DNA from 4 places in the Thauera sedimentorum genome. Region 1 is predicted to be linked to each of the others. Evidence: riboswitches for the same ligand, from Rfam matches in the RefSeq annotation. Region 1 holds a riboswitch; each other region holds the start of a gene.
What was found. Region 1 has a riboswitch for cobalamin ahead of IAI53_RS03815 (ribonucleoside-diphosphate reductase subunit alpha). Riboswitches for the same ligand answer to the same signal wherever they lie in the genome.
Positions count from the first base shown of each region.

Region 2: another riboswitch for cobalamin. It lies ahead of cobO (cob(I)yrinic acid a,c-diamide adenosyltransferase); the one in region 1 lies ahead of IAI53_RS03815 (ribonucleoside-diphosphate reductase subunit alpha).
Region 3: another riboswitch for cobalamin. It lies ahead of IAI53_RS10000 (TonB-dependent receptor domain-containing protein); the one in region 1 lies ahead of IAI53_RS03815 (ribonucleoside-diphosphate reductase subunit alpha).
Region 4: another riboswitch for cobalamin. It lies ahead of bluB (5,6-dimethylbenzimidazole synthase); the one in region 1 lies ahead of IAI53_RS03815 (ribonucleoside-diphosphate reductase subunit alpha).

Region 1 covers NZ_JACTAH010000001.1:852,047-856,937, forward strand. Annotated here, with positions in the region: gene IAI53_RS03805 (patatin-like phospholipase family protein) at 1-735, shown strand, start outside; cobalamin riboswitch at 781-994, shown strand; gene IAI53_RS03810 (acyl-CoA thioesterase) at 1,139-1,993, shown strand; cobalamin riboswitch at 2,109-2,321, shown strand; gene IAI53_RS03815 (ribonucleoside-diphosphate reductase subunit alpha) at 2,441-4,891, shown strand, end outside.
Region 2 covers NZ_JACTAH010000002.1:751,678-756,568, reverse strand. Annotated here, with positions in the region: gene IAI53_RS13335 (peroxidase-related enzyme) at 15-593, opposite strand; gene acuI (acrylyl-CoA reductase (NADPH)) at 650-1,633, opposite strand; gene acuR (acrylate utilization transcriptional regulator AcuR) at 1,690-2,325, opposite strand; cobalamin riboswitch at 2,431-2,652, shown strand; gene cobO (cob(I)yrinic acid a,c-diamide adenosyltransferase) at 2,813-3,424, shown strand; gene IAI53_RS13315 (ABC transporter substrate-binding protein) at 3,424-4,266, shown strand; gene IAI53_RS13310 (FecCD family ABC transporter permease) at 4,340-4,891, shown strand, end outside.
Region 3 covers NZ_JACTAH010000002.1:54,023-58,913, reverse strand. Annotated here, with positions in the region: gene IAI53_RS10015 (adenosylcobinamide-GDP ribazoletransferase) at 1-670, opposite strand, end outside; gene cobT (nicotinate-nucleotide--dimethylbenzimidazole phosphoribosyltransferase) at 681-1,718, opposite strand; gene cobU (bifunctional adenosylcobinamide kinase/adenosylcobinamide-phosphate guanylyltransferase) at 1,881-2,432, opposite strand; cobalamin riboswitch at 2,506-2,745, shown strand; gene IAI53_RS10000 (TonB-dependent receptor domain-containing protein) at 2,871-4,679, shown strand; gene IAI53_RS09995 (FecCD family ABC transporter permease) at 4,752-4,891, shown strand, end outside.
Region 4 covers NZ_JACTAH010000002.1:46,770-51,660, forward strand. Annotated here, with positions in the region: gene IAI53_RS09960 (TetR/AcrR family transcriptional regulator) at 1-511, shown strand, start outside; gene IAI53_RS09965 (alpha/beta fold hydrolase) at 530-1,453, shown strand; gene bluB (5,6-dimethylbenzimidazole synthase) at 1,556-2,314, opposite strand; cobalamin riboswitch at 2,470-2,663, opposite strand; gene IAI53_RS09975 (cobyrinic acid a,c-diamide synthase CobB) at 2,662-3,948, opposite strand; gene cobA (uroporphyrinogen-III C-methyltransferase) at 3,941-4,795, opposite strand; gene IAI53_RS09985 (ABC transporter substrate-binding protein) at 4,850-4,891, opposite strand, start outside.

The sequences.
Region 1 (4,891 bases):
GTCTTCCAGGATGGCCGCAAGGTGGCGGATTTCCGCGTGCGCGAGCGCAGCGCGGGGCTGGATCTGGGCTACGAGGCCGGCGCATGGGGCGAACTGCGCGTCGGCTTGCATCGCGGGCGCGAGAAGGCCGACATCGTCAGCGGCGCGGCGGTCTATCCCGGTCAGTCGGTGGCGCAGGGCAAGCTGCGCCTGAGCGCGGTGCTCGATCGCCTCGACAGCCCGTTCTTTCCGCGCCGGGGCTACAGCGCCCGCCTGCTCGGCGAGTGGCACGACGGGCGTTTCGGCAGCGATCTCGACTACCGCTATGCGGAGTTCGACGCGTCCTGGGCGGGCTCCGGCGGTCCCCACACCCTGATGCTGGGCCTCACCGTGGCCGGCAGCCCGGATCGCGAACTGCCTTCCGCGGGACGCTACACCCTGGGCGGCCTGTTCCGCCTGTCCGGCTACCGTTACGGCGAACTGGCCGCCGACCAGGTGGTGCTGGCGAGCGCCTCCTACTACCGGCGCATCTCGACCCTCCCCGAGGCGCTCGGACGTGGCGTGTATCTCGGCGGCACGGTGGAGTGGGGAAACCTGCGCAACTATGCCCTGGACGCGGCCTCTCCCGGTTCGCGCAGCTCGATGTCGCTGTTTCTCGGCGCCGACACCGTGCTGGGGCCGCTCTACGTGGGCATGGCCTACGCATCGCGGGTGGGCGAGCCGCGCTACTACCTGCTGTTCGGCCAGCCGTACTGAGGACCGTGGGTGACGCCCGTTTGACATGCCTTTGGCGCGCCGGCTAAGCTGCGCACCGCCTACGGTTTGCTGGTCGGAATGCCGACCGCGATTAAAAGGGAATCCGGTGACGTGCCTGGCGCATTGAATCCGGAGCTGCCCCCGCAACTGTGAGCGGCGAGCTGCGTGCCAAATCCATGCCACTGGCGATTCTGCCGGGAAGGCTGGCGCGACGCGATGACCCGCGAGCCAGGAGACCTGCCGTGTGCAACGTCAATCAATCCTGACAGGGGCGGGGTGTCCCCGGAGGAGCGTGAATGTCATGTTGCCAGGTCGTCGACCCGGCGGATGCGTCGCGCGGGCGCCGGCGCCACCGGTCCGCCCCCCTCTGAGCGTGCCTCCTCCTGTCCCATGCACACAGGAGATGCGCATGCAACAGCAAGGGTTCATGGCCGTCGTGGGGACGGCCGACGACAATCGTCACACTTTCCCGGAAGATGCCCACGGTTCGGCCACGCCGACCCTGATGGTCGACATGGTGTTTCCCGAGCAGGCCAATCACCACGGCACGCTGTTCGGTGGAGCGGCGCTGTCCATGATGGACAAGCTCGCCTTCCTTGTGGCCACGCGCGCCACCCGCCGGCCGATGGTTACCGCGTGCAGCGGGCAGATCGATTTCCGCTCACCGGTCGCGCAAGGGCGACTGGTCGAACTGGCGGGTGAGGTGGTGCGGCGCGGTACGCGCTCGGTGGACGTGGAGGTTCGGGTGATCGCCGAGGACCTTGCGACCGGTGAGCGTCATGACAGCCTGGGCGGCCGGTTCACGCTGGTTGCGGTGGGAGGGGAACGGGCGCGGCCGAATGCGGTGGAGTTGGCGTCGCCCGGGCCCGAAGGCATCGGTCCCGTTTCATCGATGGTGGAGATGGTCTTTCCCGGGCACACCAACCACTTCGGCACCTTGTTCGGCGGCCAGGCGCTGGCCTGGCTCGGAAAGGCTGCTTTCGTCGCCGCGGCGCGCCATGCACGCATGCCGGTGGTCATGGCCGCGTCTGAGCGCATCGATTTCCATGCGCCGGTGCTCGAAGGCGAGATCGTCGATCTGGCCGCCCGCGTGTTGCGGGTGGGCAATAGCTCGATGAGCGTGGAGGTGATCATGCATGCGGAGGAGTTGCTCACCGGCCAGCGTCGCCTGTGTACCCGTGGCCGCTTCACGATGGTCGCGCTCGGCTATGACGGTCGCCCGGTGCCGGTGCCCCAGCCGGCCGAACCCACTTGCTGAGCGCGGCGGCACGGAGCTTAGATTCGCGCCGCTTTATCTACTAAATGTAGTGTGTTCATTGGAAAAATGGGCTGTAGATAGTGTGTTCGGCTTGTACGGCAAGCCGGCACGGCGCTACACTGTCCATCGCGACGGTTCCCGCAAGGGATGAAGAGGGAATCCGGTCAGGGGCGCACAGCGATGCGCGCCCCGATGCCGGAGCTGCCCCCGCAACTGTAGACGGCGAGTCCGCCACCGATTCGAGCCACTGGAAGCTGCGTCTTCCGGGAAGGCCGGTGGCGGGCGAGGACCCGTGAGCCAGGAGACCTGCCGACGCCGTTCCGGCCCCGATCCGCGGGCCGGTTTTCTGACCTGGGGCGGGGTGTCTCCATGGCGGAGCGTGCGGCCCCGTCCGCAGTGCGTCCCGTCGTGCCGGCATACCGCTTCCGATGCTACGGGAGTGCAAGCATGCAGGCAGTCGCCAGCCATACCGAAACCGAATCCTCCGTCCCCCGCAAGGGCCCGCCGCCGTCCGAGCTGGCACAGGCGGCGCGCGCCTTTGAGGTGATCCGCCGCAACGGTGCGATCGTGCCCTTCAATGCCGACAAGATCGCGCTGGCGATGACCAAGGCCTTCCTCGCCGTCGAAGGCGGGCAGGGCGGGGCCTCCGCGCGGGTGCGTGACCTGGTGGCCCGGCTGACCAGCGCCGTGGTGCAGGCGCTCACCCGCCGCCTGCCGGGCGGCGGCACGGTGCACATCGAGGACATCCAGGACCAGGTGGAACTCGCGCTGATGCGCGAAGGCTGCCACGACGTGGCGCGCGCCTACGTGCTGTACCGCGAACGGCGCGCGGCCGAGCGCGCGGCCGAAGCCGCCGCCGGTGGCGGGCAGGCGGCCGCCGAGCCGCTGCTGCATGCGGTCGATGGCGAGCGCCGCATCCCGCTGGAGCGCGCGGTGCTGCGCGCGCGCTGCGTCGAAGCCTGCGAAGGTTTGCGCGGCGTGTCGCCCGACACCGTGCTCGAGCACGCGCTGACCAACCTCTACGACGGCGTGCCGCTGGCGGCGGTGCGCCAGGCGCTGGTGCTGGCCGCGCGCACGTTGATCGAGCGCGAGCCGGACTACGCCAAGGTCGCTGCCCGCCTGCTGCTCGACAGCCTGCGTGCGGAAGTGCTGGGCCGCGCGGCAAGCCAAGCAGACATGGTCGCCGGCTACGCCGAGTGCTTCCCTGCGCTGATCAAGCGCGGCATCGAAGCCGCGCTGCTCGACCCGCGCCTGGGCGAGTACGACCTGGCGCGCCTGGCTGCCGCGCTCGATGCGACCAACGACCTGCGCTTCAACTACCTCGGCCTGCAGACGCTCTACGACCGCTACTTCCTGCACGTGGACAACACCCGCATCGAGCTGCCACAGACCTTCTTCATGCGCGTGGCGATGGGCCTGGCGCTCAACGAGATCGACCGCGAGGCGCGCGCCATCGAGTTCTATCGCCTGCTCGCGACCTTCGACTTCATGAGCAGCACGCCGACGCTGTTCAACAGCGGCACGCGGCACTCGCAGCTGTCTTCGTGCTACCTCACCACAGTGGCCGACGACCTGGAAGGCATCTACCAGGCGATCAAGGAAAACGCCCTGCTGCAGAAGTTCGCCGGCGGCCTGGGCAACGACTGGACCCCGGTGCGCGCGCTGGGCAGCCTGATCCGCGGCACCAACGGCAAGAGCCAGGGGGTGATCCCCTTCCTCAAGGTGGTCAACGACACCGCGGTGGCGGTGAACCAGGGCGGCAAGCGCAAGGGGGCGGTGTGTGCCTACCTGGAGAGCTGGCACCTGGACATCGAGGAATTCCTCGAGCTGCGCAAGAACACCGGCGACGAGCGCCGCCGCACCCACGACATGAACACCGCCAACTGGATTCCGGATCTGTTCATGAAGCGGGTGATGGAGGGCGGCGAATGGACGCTGTTCTCGCCGGTGGACGTGCCCGACCTGCATGAGCGTTTCGGGCGCGATTTCGAGGCCGCCTACTTGGGCTACGAGGAGCGCGCCGCGCGCGGCGAGCTGAAGCTGTTCAAGAAAATCCCCGCGCTGCAGCTGTGGCGCAAGATGCTCACCATGCTGTTCGAGACCGGGCATCCGTGGATCACCTTCAAGGACGCCTGCAATGTGCGTTCGCCCCAGCAGCATGTGGGCGTGGTGCATAGCTCCAACCTGTGCACCGAGATCACCCTGAACACCTCGGCCGACGAGACCGCGGTGTGCAACCTCGGTTCGGTGAACCTGCCGGCCCATCTGGTGCAGGGCGCTGACGGGCGCTGGACGCTGGATCACGACAAGCTCGCGCGCACGGTGCGCAGCGCCATGCGCCTGCTCGACAACGTCATCGACATCAACTACTACGCCACCCCCAAGGCGCGCACCTCCAACCTGCGCCACCGCCCGGTGGGCCTGGGGATGATGGGCTTTGCCGACTGCCTGCACCGCATGGGCGTGGCCTATGCGTCCGACGAGGCGGTGGCCTTTGCCGACGTCTCCGCCGAGGCGCTGTGCTACCACGCCTACCTGGCCTCGACCGAGCTGGCCGAGGAGCGCGGGCGCTATTCGAGCTACGAGGGCAGCCTGTGGTCGCGCGGCGTGCTGCCGGCCGACACCCTGGCGCTGCTGGCCGAGTCGCGCGGCGGCTTCGTCGAGGTCGAGCGCGGCGGCGCGCTCGACTGGGAGGCGCTGCGCGAACGCATTGCGCGCCACGGCATGCGCAACTCCAACTGCGTGGCGATCGCGCCGACCGCCACCATCGCCAACATCGTCGGCGTGTCGGCCTCGATCGAGCCGGACTACCAGAACCTCTACGTCAAATCCAACCTGTCGGGCGAGTTCACCGTGGTCAACGAATACCTGGTGGAGGAACTGAAGGCGCTCGAGCTG
Region 2 (4,891 bases), on a different contig from region 1:
ATCGACGGCGGCGATCAGCCCTTGGGCACGCGCCCCATCAGGTAGAACTGCTCGTTGGGCGGCGTGCCGGTGAGGTGCACCAGGCGGTTGCTCATGCTGAAGAAGGCGGTGATCGCGCCGATGTCCCAGATCGCCTCGTCGTCGAAGCCGTGCTCGCGCAGGGCTGCGAAGTCGGCCTCCTCGATCTCGCCGCCGCGGGTGGACAGCTTGATGGCGAAGTCCAGCATCGCGCGCTGGCGCGGGGTGATCTCGGCCTTGCGGTAGTTGGTGGCGAGCTGGTCGGCCACCCGCGGGTTCTTGGCGCGGATGCGCAGCACCGCACCGTGGGCGATCACGCAGTACAGGCACTGCCCGGCGCCCGAGGTGGCCACCACGATCATCTCGCGCTCGGCCTTGGTGAGGCCGACATCCTTCTCCATCAGCGCGTCGTGATAGTCGAAGAAGGCGCGGAACTCGGCCGGGCGGTGCGCGAGCATCAGGAATACGTTGGGAATGAAGCCGGCCTTTTCCTGAACGCCGAGGATGCGGTTGCGCAGGTCTTCGGGCAGGGCGTTGAGGTCGGGCACCGCGAAGCGGCTGATCTTGTCGGTCATGCTGGTCTCCTTGAAACGGTTGTCGTCGTATTGCGTGTCGAATATCTGCCTGCGGCTCAGCGGTTCACATCCACCACCACGCGGCCGCGCACCTGGCCGGCCATCAGGCGGCCGGCGGTGTCGATCACCTCGCTCAGGCCGATCTCGCTGGTGATCAGCTCAAGCTTGGCCACATCCAGGTCGCGCCCCAGGCGCTGCCAGGCCTCCAGGCGCTCGGCGCGCGGCGCCATCACGCTGTCGATGCCGGCCAGCGTCACACCGCGCAGGATGAAGGGCGCCACCGTGGAGGGGAAATCCATGCCCTGCGCCAGCCCGCAGGCAGTGACGGTGCCGCGGTAGCGGGTGCTGGCGCACACGTTGGCGAGCGTGTGGCTGCCCACGGTGTCCACCGCACCGGCCCAGCGCTCGCGCGCCAGCGGCTTGCCCGGGGCGTTGAGGGTGGCGCGGTCGATGATCTCCGCGGCGCCCAGGGTCTTGAGGAAGTCGGCCTCGTCCGGCCGGCCGGTGGAGGCCACCACGGTGTAGCCCAGCTTGGCCAGCACGGCCACCGCCACGCTACCCACCCCGCCGTTGGCGCCGGTCACCAGAATCTCGCCCTGGTCCGGGGTCACGCCGTGGCGTTCGAGCGCCATCACGCACAGCATCGCGGTATAGCCCGCGGTGCCTATGGCCATCGCCTGGCGGGCGGTGAATGCGGACGGCAGCGGTACCAGCCAGTCGCCCTTGAGGCGGGCGCGCTGGGCGAGGCCGCCCCAATGACCTTCGCCCACGCCCCAGCCGTTGAGCACCACCGCATCGCCCACGGCGACGTCCGGGTGGCTGCTGGCTTCCACCGTGCCGGCCAGGTCGATGCCGGGCACCATCGGGAACTTGCGCACCACCGGGCCCTTGCCGGTGATCGCCAGGCCGTCCTTGTAGTTCAGCGTCGAGTAGGCCACACGCACGGTGACGTCGCCTTCCGGCAGCGCGTCGTCGGCCAGCTCGGTGAGTTGTGCGCGGTAACCGGCGTCGTCCTTCTCAATCAGGATTGCCTTGAACATGTCCATCTCCTCCATGTGGTTCTAGACCGGTCGTCTAGAAATACTCGTAAAAAGAATCAGCGCGGCAGGCCGGCGAGGAAGCCGGCGGCGAACTGCCGCAGTGGCGCCTCGCTGCGCGCGAGCTTGGCGCGCAAGACCGCACCCTCCCAGCCAATCCAGAAGAAGGCCGCGAGGGCCTCGCAGTCCGCATGCGGCGCGATCTCTCCCGCCTTGCGGGCCTCATGCAGACAGGCGGCCAGGCGCGCCTGCCAGTCCTCGAAAACCTCCTCCAGGCGGGCCCTGTAGGCCTCGGGCAGCACCGCCATCTCCTGGCCGAGGTTGCCGATCAGGCAGCCGCGGCGGAATTCGTAGCGCGCCATGCCGCCGCAGGCGTCGTCCACGAAGGCTTGCACGCGCGCCAGCGGCGGGCGCGAGGCATCGAAAAAGCAGCGGTTGAGCTTGCGCGCGAAGTAGGCGGCGTACTGGTCGATGACCGCGCGGCCGAAGGCTTCCTTGTTGTCGAAGTAGTGATAGAAGGAGCCCTTGGGCACGCCCACGCGGCGCAGCACCTCGTCGATGCCGGTGGCGGCGAAGCCCTTCTCGGTGAGCACCTCGGTGCCGCAGCGCACCAGCGCCTCGCGGGTATCGAGGCGGTCGTCGATGCGTTTCGGGGGGCGGCCGGGACGGCGGCGCAGGGCGGGGGGCGCTTCCATGGGCTGAATATTAGACCGCTCGTCTAGAAAAATGCAAGACCGTCGCCCGCCGTTCGCCCAAGGCTCCCCGAACAGATTGCCCGACGCGAGGCGCTTGCCGTATATTGCGCACTGCATCGATCAGGAGCCCCGTCGCGCATCCGCGCTCCGGGGTGAAACGGGAAGTCCGGTGACGCCGGCGCACAACGCGCCCGCCATTCCGGCGCAGCCCCCGCTGCTGTAAGCCTGACGGAGCCGCCACACACGCCACTGGGCCCTCGCGCCCGGGAAGGCGGCGGCCTCCGGACGACGGCGAGCCAGAAGACCGACCCGATCGACGACAAGGTAGGTGCCCCGGGGTGTGGGCGATTCACCGACTGGTCCGTGGGCGCCTCAGCCCGAGCATTCGCCAGCCGCAGTGCAGGGCAGCCGTCCGTAACGGTCCTGCCCGACGTGTTTCGTCCTTCCCCGCCCGGCACCTTCGACATGAACACTCGGAGCGCCGACCATGGACGAGGACAAGAAGCACAGCCACAACGAGCGCATGCAGCGCAAAAAGGACGTCGTCGACGCCGCCATCGCACGCGCCCAGGAAGAACGCGGCATCGTCATCCTGATCACCGGCAACGGCAAGGGCAAGACCACCTCGGCCTTCGGCACCCTGTACCGCGCACTCGGCCACGGCCAGCGCACCGGCGTGGTGCAGTTCATCAAGGGCACCCAGGCCACCGGCGAGGTCACCTTCCTGCAGCAGAGCCCGGCCGGCGCCGGCGTGCAATACCACGCCATGGCCACCGGCTTCACCTGGAACACCCAGAACTGGGACGCCGACAAGCGCGCTGCCGACGAGGCATGGGCGCAGGCCGCGCGCATGCTGCGCGACCCGGCGGTGAACCTGGTGCTGCTCGACGAGCTCACCTACATGCTGAAGTACAACTACCTCGACACCGCCGAGGTGCTGGCTGCGATCGCGAACCGCCCGCCGATGCAGACCGTGATCGTCACTGGCCGCGCCGCCAAGCCCGAGCTGGTCGAGCTGGCCGACACGGTAAGCGAGATCGCCGACCGCAAACACGCCTTCAAGGCCGGCGTGAAGGCCCAGGCCGGCATCGACTTCTGATGCGCCACCGGCTCGCCGCCCTGCTGCTGGCTGCCGCGCCGCTCGCTGCGGCGGCAGCCGGCCCGCTGCCGCGGGTGATGTCCACCAATCTGTGCGCCGACGTGCTGCTGCTCTCGCTCGCCGACCCGGCGCAGATCGTCTCGGTGTCCCTGAAAAGCCAGGACCCGGCGCGCTCCTCGCTCGCCGCGCGCGCCGCGCACTTCGCCGCCAACAGCGGCAGCGCCGAGGAAGTGATCGCCGCACGGCCCGACGTGGTGCTCGCCTCGCGACGCTGGCAGGCACGCCACCAGCAGGCGCTGTTCGCCCGCCACGGCATTGCGATCGTCACCGTGCCCTTCCCCAACGACTGGGACGGCATCTTCGCCAGCACGCGCAAGGTGGGCGAGGCCATCGGCCGCGGCGCCGCCGCCGAGGCCCTGGTCGGCGAGGTGCAGGCACGGCTGGCCGCCCTGCGGGGCGACGCTACACGCCCGAGCGCGCTCTACCTGCGCCCCAATGGCGGCACCGCCGGCGCCGGCACCCATGTGGACGCGGTGCTGCAGGCCGCCGGCCTCGCCAACCACGCCGCCGCGAACGGGCGCCAGGGCTGGGGCCGCGCCGCGCTGGAAGAGGTGGTCGCCAACCCGCCCGAACTTCTGGTCACCAGCCAGATGGTGCACGACGGCGCCTACGCGCGCGCCGGCTTGAGCCGCCATCCGCAGATGCGGGAGGTGGCCGCCACCCGCCCGACGCTGGCGCTCACCCACAACGACTGGGGCTGCAGCAACTGGCAGCTGGTCGAGGCCGCCGAAGAGCTCGCCGCCGGCCTGCGCCGCGTAACCTCCAAGGAGGCGCACCGATGAGCGCTGCGCCGGGCCGCCCCAAGCAGCGCTCGCTCCCGCCTGGCGGGACGGCGCGCAGCGCCAAGGGTGCCCAATGAGCAGCGCCCGCTTGAACGGCGCCCTGCTCGCCGCGCTGGCGCTGCTCGCGCTGGCCTCGCTCGCCATCGGCCCGGTGCCGCTCGGCCTCGCCGACATCGCCGGCGCCCTGCTGCCGGGCGGCGACACGGTCGCCGACGAACTGCTGCAGCGCCGTCACACCATCGTCGCCGAGATCCGCCTGCCGCGCGTGCTGCTCGCCATCCTGGTCGGCGCCTCGCTGGGCATGGCCGGCGCCGCGCTGCAGGGCCTGCTGCGCAATCCGCTCGCCGAGCCCGGCCTGCTGGGAGTGAGCGCCAGCGCCAGCCTGGGCGCGGTGCTGTGCCTGTACTTCGGCTTCGCCGCGATCAACATCTGGCTGCTGCCGGCCGCGGCGATGGGCTGCGCCGCGCTCGCCACCGCGGTGCTCTACCTGGTCGCGCGCCGCGGCGCGGGCAACCTCACGCTGATCCTCGCCGGGGTCGCGCTGTCCTCGCTCGCCGCCGCGCTCACTTCGCTGGCGATCAACCTCGCCCCCAACCCCACCGACGTGCAGGACATCGTGCTGTGG
Region 3 (4,891 bases), on a different contig from region 1:
GCAGGAAGACGCGCGCCGCCCACAACGTGAGCGCGGCCACCGCGACCAGTGCGGCCGCCGCCTGAAGTGGAGCGAGAAGGGCGAGCGGGGCGAGGCCGAAGGCGGTGGCGGCGGCGAGCTCCGCCGGACGCAAGGCGCGCGCGAGCGGTTTCGATTTCGAGCTTTCGTCCTCGCGTACGTAGGGCAGCCAGTGGATCAGGCTGGTCGAGGCGAGGCGCGACAGCGGATGCGCGGCGAGCAGCGCGAGCGCTGCGGCGGCGTGGCCGTGCGCGGCCAGCTCCACCAGCGCCGCCGCCTTGGCGAGCAGCATCAGCACCACGCCCACGGTGCCGTAGCTGCCGATGCGCGAGTCCTTCATGATGGTGAGCACCTGCGCCTTGTCCCAGCCGCCGCCCAGCCCGTCGCAGGTGTCCGCCCAGCCGTCCTCGTGGAAGGCTCCGGTGAGGCGGATGGTGACGGCCATCGACAGGATCACCGCGAGCGAGGCCGGCAGCACCAGCGCGAAGGCGAGGAAGGCGCCCGCGCCCACCCCGCCGACCACCCAGCCGACCAGCGGGAAGTAGCGTGCCGCGTGGTTGAGGCGCTCCGGCGACCACGGCACCCAGGCGGGCACCGGGATGCGGGTGAAGAAGCCCAGGGCGGTGAAGAAGAGTTCGAGCTGGTAGCGCATGGCGGCCGGATCAGGCCTCGCGGTCGCTCACGCCGGCGGATGCGAAGCTCGCCATCTCGGCGAGGAAGTTCACCGCCGCCTGCACCAGCGGGAAGGCGAGCGCCGCGCCGGTGCCTTCGCCCAGGCGCAGGTCGAGGTCCATCAGCGGTTCGGCGCCCAGGTGGGCGAGCTGCACGCGGTGGCCGGCTTCCTGCGAGCGGTGGGCGAATACGCAGTAGGGCAGCAGCGCGGGCGAGATGGCGTGCGCGGCGAGCAGCGCGGCGGTGACGATGAAACCGTCGATCAGCAGCAGCATGCCGCGCTCGGCCGCGCCCAGCATGGCGCCGGCCATCATGGCGATCTCGAAGCCGCCGTACTCGGCGAGCACCTGTAGCGGGTCGCCCGGGCGGCCGCCGCGTGCCAGCGCGGTCTCCAGCAGCGCGCGCTTGCGGGCGAGGCCGGTGTCGTCCAGCCCGGTGCCGCGGCCGGTGACGGTGGCCAACGCCTCGCCGGTCAGGCAGTGGGTGATCAGCGAGGCGGCCGCGGTGTTGCCGATGCCCATCTCGCCGAAACCCACGCAGTTGCAGCCGTTGGTGGCCAGCGCGTGGGCCAGCTCGCGGCCGCGCGCGAGGGCGGTGCGCACGGTCTCGGCGTCCATCGCCGGCTGCTCGAGGTAGTTCACCGTGCCCGCGCCGAGCTTGGCGTCGATCAGGCCGGGGCGGCGGCCGAAATCGTGGTTAACCCCGGCGTCGATCACCGTCAGGCCCAGGCTCATCTGCCGGCAGAACACGTTGATCGCCGCGCCGCCGGCGAGAAAGTTCTCCACCATCTGCCAGGTGACGTCTTGCGGAAAGGCCGACACCCCGGCGCGCGCGGCGCCGTGGTCGCCGGCGAACACCATGATGTGCGGCTGGCGCAGCTCCGGCGCCTCGGTGCCCTGCACCAGCCCGATTTGCAGCGCCAGCGCCTCCAGGCGGCCGAGCGCGCCCGGCGGCTTGGTCTTCTGGTCGATGCGCTGCTGCAGGCGCGGGGCGAGCGCGGCGTCGGGCGTGGCGATGCGGAAGTCCATGGCGGGCGGGGTCTCGTGAGGGCGGTGGATGTCCGGGGGCGGCAAGGGTAGCACGGGGCGGGCGGGACCATCCTTGACGATGGTAGGGGCAACGGTAGGAGCGGGCTTGCCCGTGATGCTGCTTTCGTTCTCCGCACGCCGCAATCGCGGCCAAGGCCGCTCCTACCCGGGGGCCTTCAGCGTGAGCGGCAGCCCCGCGGCGACGAAGGTGACGGTGTCAGCTAGTTGCGCGACCTGCTGGTTGAGCCGTCCGGCCTCGTCGCGGAACAGTCGGCCGAGCGGGTGCTCGGGGACCAGGCCGAGGCCGACTTCGTTGGACACCAGCAGGATGTGGCCGGGCAGTTGCGGCAGGGTGGCGAGCAGGGCGTCGCGCTCCTCGGTGAAGTGCGGCAGCGCGCTGGCGTCCGCGCCGGGCGGCAGGTTTTCGGCACCGTCCAGCAGATTGGCCAGCCACAGGGTGAGGCAATCGACGACCAGGCAGCGCCCGGGAGCGGCTTCGCGCGACAGCGTCGCGGCCAGGGCGCGGGGGGTCTCGACGGTGCGCCAGGCTGACGGACGGTCGTTCTGGTGGCGGCGGATGCGGGCGACCATCTCCTCGTCCAGGGCTTGCGCGGTGGCGATGACGGTGACCGCCGCAGCGCTGGCCTGTGCGCGCGTTTCGGCGTGGCGGCTCTTGCCGGAGCGGGCGCCGCCGAGTATCAGTTCTATGCTCATGAAGGGGCGTGGCGCGTGATGTCGCGCTGCACAAGTGGTGACGAACGCGCTATTATCCGCCCCGCACCCGTTCAGGGTGCAACGCGTTTCAGGTGCCCCGCGGCGGTCCACGCCAAGGGGTTAAACGGGAAACAGGTGCGCGGCCCTCAGCCGCTATGCCTGTGCTGCCCCCGCAACGGTAAGTGAGCGCAAGGCGCATCAGACGGCCACTGGGTTGATCGAGACCCGGGAAGGCGATGCGCCGAGTCCGGACGGCAAGACCGCGCCGGCACAGTTCACGAGCCCGGATACCGGCCTCGAACGCACTGGCGGATGTGCCGCGGGGTGGCGGCGACGGGCGCGTTCCATATTGCTCTCGATACCCCTCGTGTGCGCATCGTTTCGACGATTGCCACGGCGTGCGGGGACGCCCGGCGTGGCACAGGGAGCATGACTCAAATGAAAATCCGTTATTCCGCGGTGGCCCTTGCGCTGGCCGCCGCGTTTCCGTGTTCTTCCGTGGCCTTGGCGAGCGCGGAGAAGACCGCCGATGCCGTAGTGGTGACCGCAACCCGCCAGGCGCAGCGCGCCGACGAAGTCCTGGCCAGCGTCGAGGTGATCGAGCGCGAGCAGATCGAGCGCGCCGGGCAGTCGACGCTGATCGACGTCCTGCGTGCGGTCCCCGGGGTACGCGTGGCCAGCAACGGCGGACCGGGCTCGAACTCCAGTTTCTTCATCCGCGGTACCGAGTCGCGCCACGTGCTGCTGCTGATCGACGGCGTGCGCGTCGGCTCGGCGACCAGCGGGCAGGCGACGCTGGAAGCCATTCCGCTGGCGATGATCGAGCGCATCGAAGTCCTGCGCGGCCCTGCCAGCGCGCTGTACGGCTCCGAGGCGATCGGCGGCGTGATCCAGGTGTTCACCCGCAAGGGCAGCAGCGGTTTTCATCCGCAGCTGTTCGCCGGATACGGCAGCGACGATACCCGGCAGGTGAATGCCTCGCTGGCCGGCGGCGTCGAACGCTTCCGCTACAGCCTGACCCTGGGGCAGGACCGCACGCGGGGCTTCGACGCCCGCAACGAGGGTATTCACGACACCGACCGGGACGGCTTCCGCAACGCCTTCGTGAGCGCCAATCTTGCGCTCGGCCTGCGCGAGCGCGACGAGATCGGCGTGAATCTCTACCAGTCGGATGGCCGCAACTGGTATGACACCAACCTGAGCTTCGACTCCTATCTCGACAAGCGTATCGATTCGGCCGGCGTCTATGCCATCAACCAGCTCTCCGAGGGCTGGCGGAGCACCCTGCGGGTGGCGCGCAGCCGCGACCGGCTCGACAACCGGGCCACGGTGGCGCGGCCGTCGGAGTTCTACACGACGCAGGATCAGTTCTCCTGGCAGCACGACATCGACCTGCCGCTGGGCGTGCTGATGGCGGCCTTCGACTACGTCAGGAGCAGGGTGGACGGCACGACGGCGTTCACCGTCGACGAGCGCACGGTCAAGGCCTGGTCGCTCGGCTGGTCGGCGAAGCTCGACGCCCACAACATCCAGGTCAACGTGCGGCGCGACGACAACTCGCAGTTCGGTGGCAAGACCACCGGCCTGCTGGCCTACGGCTACGACATCGACCAGGAGTGGAGCGTGCGCGGCAGCATCGCCACCGCCTTCAACGCGCCCACCTTCAACCAGCTCTACTGGCCGGATACCGGTTTCGGCGGCGGCAACCCCGACCTCAAGCCGGAGCGCGCGCTCAACCGCGAGATCGGCCTGCGCTGGGACGACGGCCGCCAGACGGTGGATGCGACCTACTACGACAACAAGGTGCGCGACCTGATCAGCGGCTGGCCGCCCGCCAACCTGAACGAGGCACGGCTCAAGGGCGTGGAGCTCGCCTACCGGGTGGAGCTGGGCAATCTCGGCGTCCAGGTTGGCGTGGACTGGCTCAGCGCGCATGACGAGGCCACCGGCAACCGTCTCGCGCGCAGGGCGAGCAACGCGGCCTTCCTGAAGGTGGATCACCGCATCGGCAACTGGTCCTACGGCGTGGACGTGAACGGCCAGGGCTATCGCTACGACGACGCGGGCAACACCAATCGCCTCGGCAGCTACGGTGTGGTCGATGCCTATGTACACTACCGCCTGGCTCAGGACTGGCGCGTGGAAATGCGGGCGAACAACATCTTCGACAAGCAGTACGAACTGGCCAAGGGTTACGCGACCCCCGGCGCCAGCTATTTCGTCGGCGTGCGCTACGCCCCGCGCTAAGCTAACGTGAGCGCCGCCCACCCGCATTCCTCGCATGCCGTCCCGTCCACGGGGCGGCGGCGTGCGTGGGCGGTGATCGCCGGACTGGCGCTGGCCGGCGTGCTGGCGCAAGTATGGGCGCTGGCCGCCGGCGAGCTGGACATCCCGGCCCTTGAAGTGCTCGGCGCGCTGTTCGGCGGCGGGCAGGGCATGGGCGCGGACGTGGTGCGCGA
Region 4 (4,891 bases), on a different contig from region 1:
CGGCTCGCTGGCCGAACGCTGCGGTCTGTCCAAGAGCGGCCTGTTCGCCCACTTCGGCTCGCGCGAGGACCTGCAGGTCGCGGCGGTCGGACTGGCCGCCGAGCGCTTCGCCGAAGCGGTGTTCGTCCCCGCCCTCAGCCAGCCGCGCGGCCTGCCGCGGCTGCGCGCGCTGTTCGACAACTGGCTGGAATGGACGGTGCGCAGCGGGCTGGCGCATGGCTGTCCGATGCAAGCCGCGGCGGTGGAATTCGACGACAAGCCCGGCCCGATGCACGACGCGGTGGTCGGCCACTACACGCGGCTCGAGCAGTCCATGGCCCGTGCGGTCGAACTGGCCATCGGCGAAGGCCACCTGCGCGCCGACCTCGACGTCGGTCAGATCGTCTTCGATCTGCTCGGCATCGTCTTCGCCTACTACCACCAGAAGCGGCTGATGCACCGCGACACCGCGGCCGCGCACGCGCGCGCGGCCTTCGCACGGCTGATTGCCGCGGCTTCACCCACCCCCTGAGCTGCCCGGAGTACCACCATGAGCACCGCTTTCGCCTCGCCCAGAAATAGCACGGTCGTGCTGAACACTTCCCTGCATGCCCTGCTGCGCGCCTATTTCGGCACCCTCTCCCGCCTCCTCCCGGGTCTCGCGGTACGACAGGCCGAGCGTCTGTTCACCCGCCCGCCGCGCTATGCCGGGCGTCGCAGCGTGACGGTCGCCGCGCGGCGTGACACGGTGAGCGCCGATGGACGCGAGATCGCGGTATGGCAGGCCGGTCCGGCCGACGCGCCGGCCGTGCTGCTGGCGCACGGCTGGGGCGGGCGCGCGGTGCAGATGGGCAGCTTCGTCGAGCCGCTGCTCGCCCGCGGCCATCGTGTGGTGTGGTACGACCAGCCGGGCCACGGCGCCAGCGGCGGCGGCGCGGTGGCGCTACCGGACATGCTGCGCGCCCTCGAAGCGGTGGTGCGCACCCATGGACCGTTCAGCGCGGCGGTCGGCCACTCGCTGGGCGCTGGCGTGCTGGCGCTCGCACTGCGCCGCGGCCTGGTGCTGGAGCGCGCGGTGTTCGTCGCCCCGCCCGCATCGATGAACGAATACGCCCACCACTTCGCCCGTCTGCTCGGCATCAGTGCACGGGTGCGCGAGGCCATGCGCGAGCGCCTGGAGCGCCGCTACGGCCTGCGTTTCGCCGAGATCGACCGCAGCGAGGAACTGGCGCAGGTGCGCATCCCGGCGCTCTTCGTACATGATGCGGCCGACCCGGACGTCCCCTTCGAGCACAGCCAGCGCCTCACCGCGCGCATGCCCACAGCCCGCCTGATCCGAACCTGGGACCTGGGCCATCACCGCATCCTGCGCGACCACGGCGTGGTAAGCGCCGCAGCGGCCTTCATCGGCGGACAGGAGCACGCCCTGCCCGCCGAACTGCCACGCCTGCCGGAGCCGGCACCGCTCTACTGAGCGGGCGCACAGGGCAGGAGCGGGCTTGCCCACGATGCGGCCGGCAAGGAAACCGCCGCCGCATCGCGGCCAAGGCCGCTCCTACGACACACGCCCTCCGCTTCAGCCCAGCGGCCCGCCCGCGGCAAGTACCGCCTGCGTGTCGCGCACCGCGTCGACCAGCGCCTCGTCCGCTTCGCCCGCCGCGCCCTGCCAGCGGTCGAAGTGCAGCAGCTGCTCGATCGGCAGGCGCGGCAGCCAGCCGGCAGCTTCCAGTTCTGGCTTGCGGTAGAAGTGGCTGACGTGGCCGATGCACAGGTAGGCCACCGGGGTGATGCCGGCGGGGATGCCGAGCGCCTCGCGCAGCGCGCGCTGGTGGAAGATGCTCACCCAGCCCACCCCCAGACCTTCGGCGCGCGCGGCGAGCCACAGGTTCTGCACCGCGCACACCGTGCTGTACAGATCCATGGTCTTGATGTGGGTGCGCCCCACCACCACCGGACCGTGGCGTTCGCGGTCGCAGGTCAGGCACAGGTTCACCGGTGCTTCGAGGATGCCTTCGAGCTTGAGCTTGCGGTAGGTGGTGCGCTGCTCGCCCTCGAACATCAGGGCGGCTTCCGCGTGCGCCTCCGTGAAGGCCGCATGCACCCGCCGTTTGACCTCGGGCGAACGCACCACGACGAAGTCCCACGGCTGCATGAAGCCGACCGAGGGCGCATGGTGGGCGGCGGCGAGGATGCGCGCCAGCACCTCGTCCGGCACCGGGTCGGGGAGGAACTCGCCGCGCACGTCACGGCGGGTGAAGATGGCCCGGTACACCGCGGCGCGCTCGGCGTCGTCGAAGGCGGGATGGGTCTGGATCTGCTGCAATGGGCTGCTCATCGTAGTCCCCTTGGTAAGAGCAGCGGTAGGAGCGGGCTTGCCCGCGATGCGGCTTCATTTGCATCCGGAACCACCCTATCGCGGGCAAGCCCGCTCCTACGCGCGGTGGACAATCCGTTCGGACAGTCCACGTGGACAGCGGCTTTCCACGCCGCTGCGGGTCGCGTCTCGAGGCCGGTCTTCCGACTGAGGTTCGTCCCGTCCGGACGCCTTCCCGGCCTGTTCGGCCAGTGGCTGCTTGCGCTTGCCCGGACGGTCCCCAACACGGCGCTGGGCACGTGGCGGAATCGCACCGCCTTCCCGATTCTCCCGCGCGTCATGCGCGGGCACCTCGAAACGGTGAAAGATCAGTTCGTCAGCAGGCGGGCGGCCACCTCCGGCGCGGACGGGAAATAGAAATGCACGTAGGAGGCGGTGAGCCGGCCGCGGCGGTAGATCGCCTCGCCCTCGCCGCCGTCCGGGCGCTGCGCGCGGCAGAGCGGCGCGAGCGCTGTCTCGGTCTTGGAGTAATGGAAGGTGTGACCGGTCAGGCGGCCTTCCGGCAGTTCGGCCTCCTGCATGCCGAGCGCCGCCAAACGCGGCTGCATCACCGCGCGGCCGGGCAGCAGGCCGCCGAAGGCATGCGTCACGCCGGCCTTGTCCACCACCGCATCGAACAGGCTCATCATGCCGCCGCACTCGGCCAGCAAGGGCTTGCCGGCGTCCACATGCGCGCGCAGGTCGGTCCAGAAGCCGGTATTCGCGGCCAGACGCTCACCGTGCAGTTCCGGATAGCCGCCGGGCAGCCAGACCGCATCGCATTCCGGCAGGCGCTCGCCGGCCAGCGGCGAGAAGAAGGCCAGACGCGCGCCGAGCGCGGTGAGCGTGTCGAGGTTGGCCGGGTAGATGAAGCCGTAGGCCGCATCGCGCGCCACTGCCACGGTGCGCCCGGCGAGCAGCGGCGCCGGCGCGGGCGCGGCCACCGGGGCGAAGTCGACCGGCGGCGGCAGTTCGCCCGCGCCGGTGGCGGCCAGCGCGTCGGCCATGCGGTCCAGGCGCTCGGCCAGATCGGCGATCTCGGCGGCCTGCAGCAGGCCGAGATGGCGCTCGGGCAGGGCCGCGCCGGCTTCGCGCGGCACCGCGCCGTACCAGCGCATGCCGTCCGGCAGCGCCGCGCGCAGCATGTCGGCGTGGCGCGCGCTGCCCACCCGGTTGGCAAGTACGCCGGAGAACGGCAGGCCGGGCCGGTAATGCGCCAGCCCGTAGGCCACCGCGCCGAAGGTCTGCGCCATCGCGCTGGCGTCGATCACCGCCATCACCGGGATGCCGAAGCGCTGGGCGATGTCGGCTCCCGAGGGTCCGCCGTCGTACAGGCCCATGACGCCTTCGACCAGGATCAGGTCGGCCTCGCGCGCCGCGGCGTGCAGCCGCCAGGCGGCATCCTGTTCGCCGCACATGCCCAGATCCAGGTTGTACACCGGTGCGCCGCTGGCCACCGCGTGGATCTGCGGGTCGAGGAAGTCCGGGCCGCACTTGAACACCCGCACCCGCCGCCCCTGGCGGGCGTGCAGGCGGGCGAGCGCGGCGGTGACCGTGGTCTTGCCCTGGCCGGAGGCGGGAGCGGCGACGAAGAGCGCCGGGCAGCGTTCAGTCATCGGCGGCCTCCCCGCGGTGGATGGCGCTGCAGCCGGCGTGCGGCGGGTGTGCCGGCGGCTCGCCCGCGTCCGGCTGGAACCAGGCCAGGCGCGGGTACAGGCCCACCACCCCGCCCACTACGGTGAGCGCGGGCGGACGGATGCCGGCCCGCGCGACCTGCCCGGCCAGGTCGGCCAGCGTAGCCACCGCCACGCGCTGCTGTGCGGTGGTGCCGCGCTCGATGACGCCTGCCGGCGTGCTCGCCGGCAGGCCGTGTTCGACCAGGCGGGCGCAGATCTCGCCCAGGCGCGAGATGCCCATGTAGATCACCAGGGTCTGATTGGGGCGGGCGAGCATCGGCCAGTCCAGCTCCAGCGCGCCGTCCTTGAGGAAGCCGGTGGCGAACACCACCGACTGCGCATGGTCGCGGTGGGTGAGCGGGATGCCGGCGTAGGCGGCGATGCCCGCCGCCGCAGTCACGCCGGGCACCACCTCCACGGTGATCCCCGCGGCCATCAGCGTCTCCATCTCCTCACCGCCGCGCCCGAAGATGAAGGGGTCGCCGCCCTTCAGCCGCACCACCCGCCGCCCGGCGCGCGCATGACGCACCAGCAGGGCGTTGATCTCGTCCTGCGGCAGGGTGTGGTCGGCGGCCTTCTTGCCGACGTAGATGCGCGCGGCCGCAGCGGGCGCGAGCTCGACGATGAGCGGACTGACCAGATTGTCGTACACCACCACCTCGGCACCGGCCACCAGGCGCGCGCCGCGCAGGGTGAGCAACTCCGGGTCGCCGGGGCCGGCGCCGACCAGGTAGACATGACCGGGTTGCGGCCCCGGACGGGCGCTGGCAAGTTCAGGCAGGGACATGCTTGCTCTCGGTGTGGCGGGACCAGGGACATGGTTTCGCTGTCAACATAGCGCCTATCGGCCCGCCTTGTCGGCCAGTTCCGCCAGCCCGGCCAG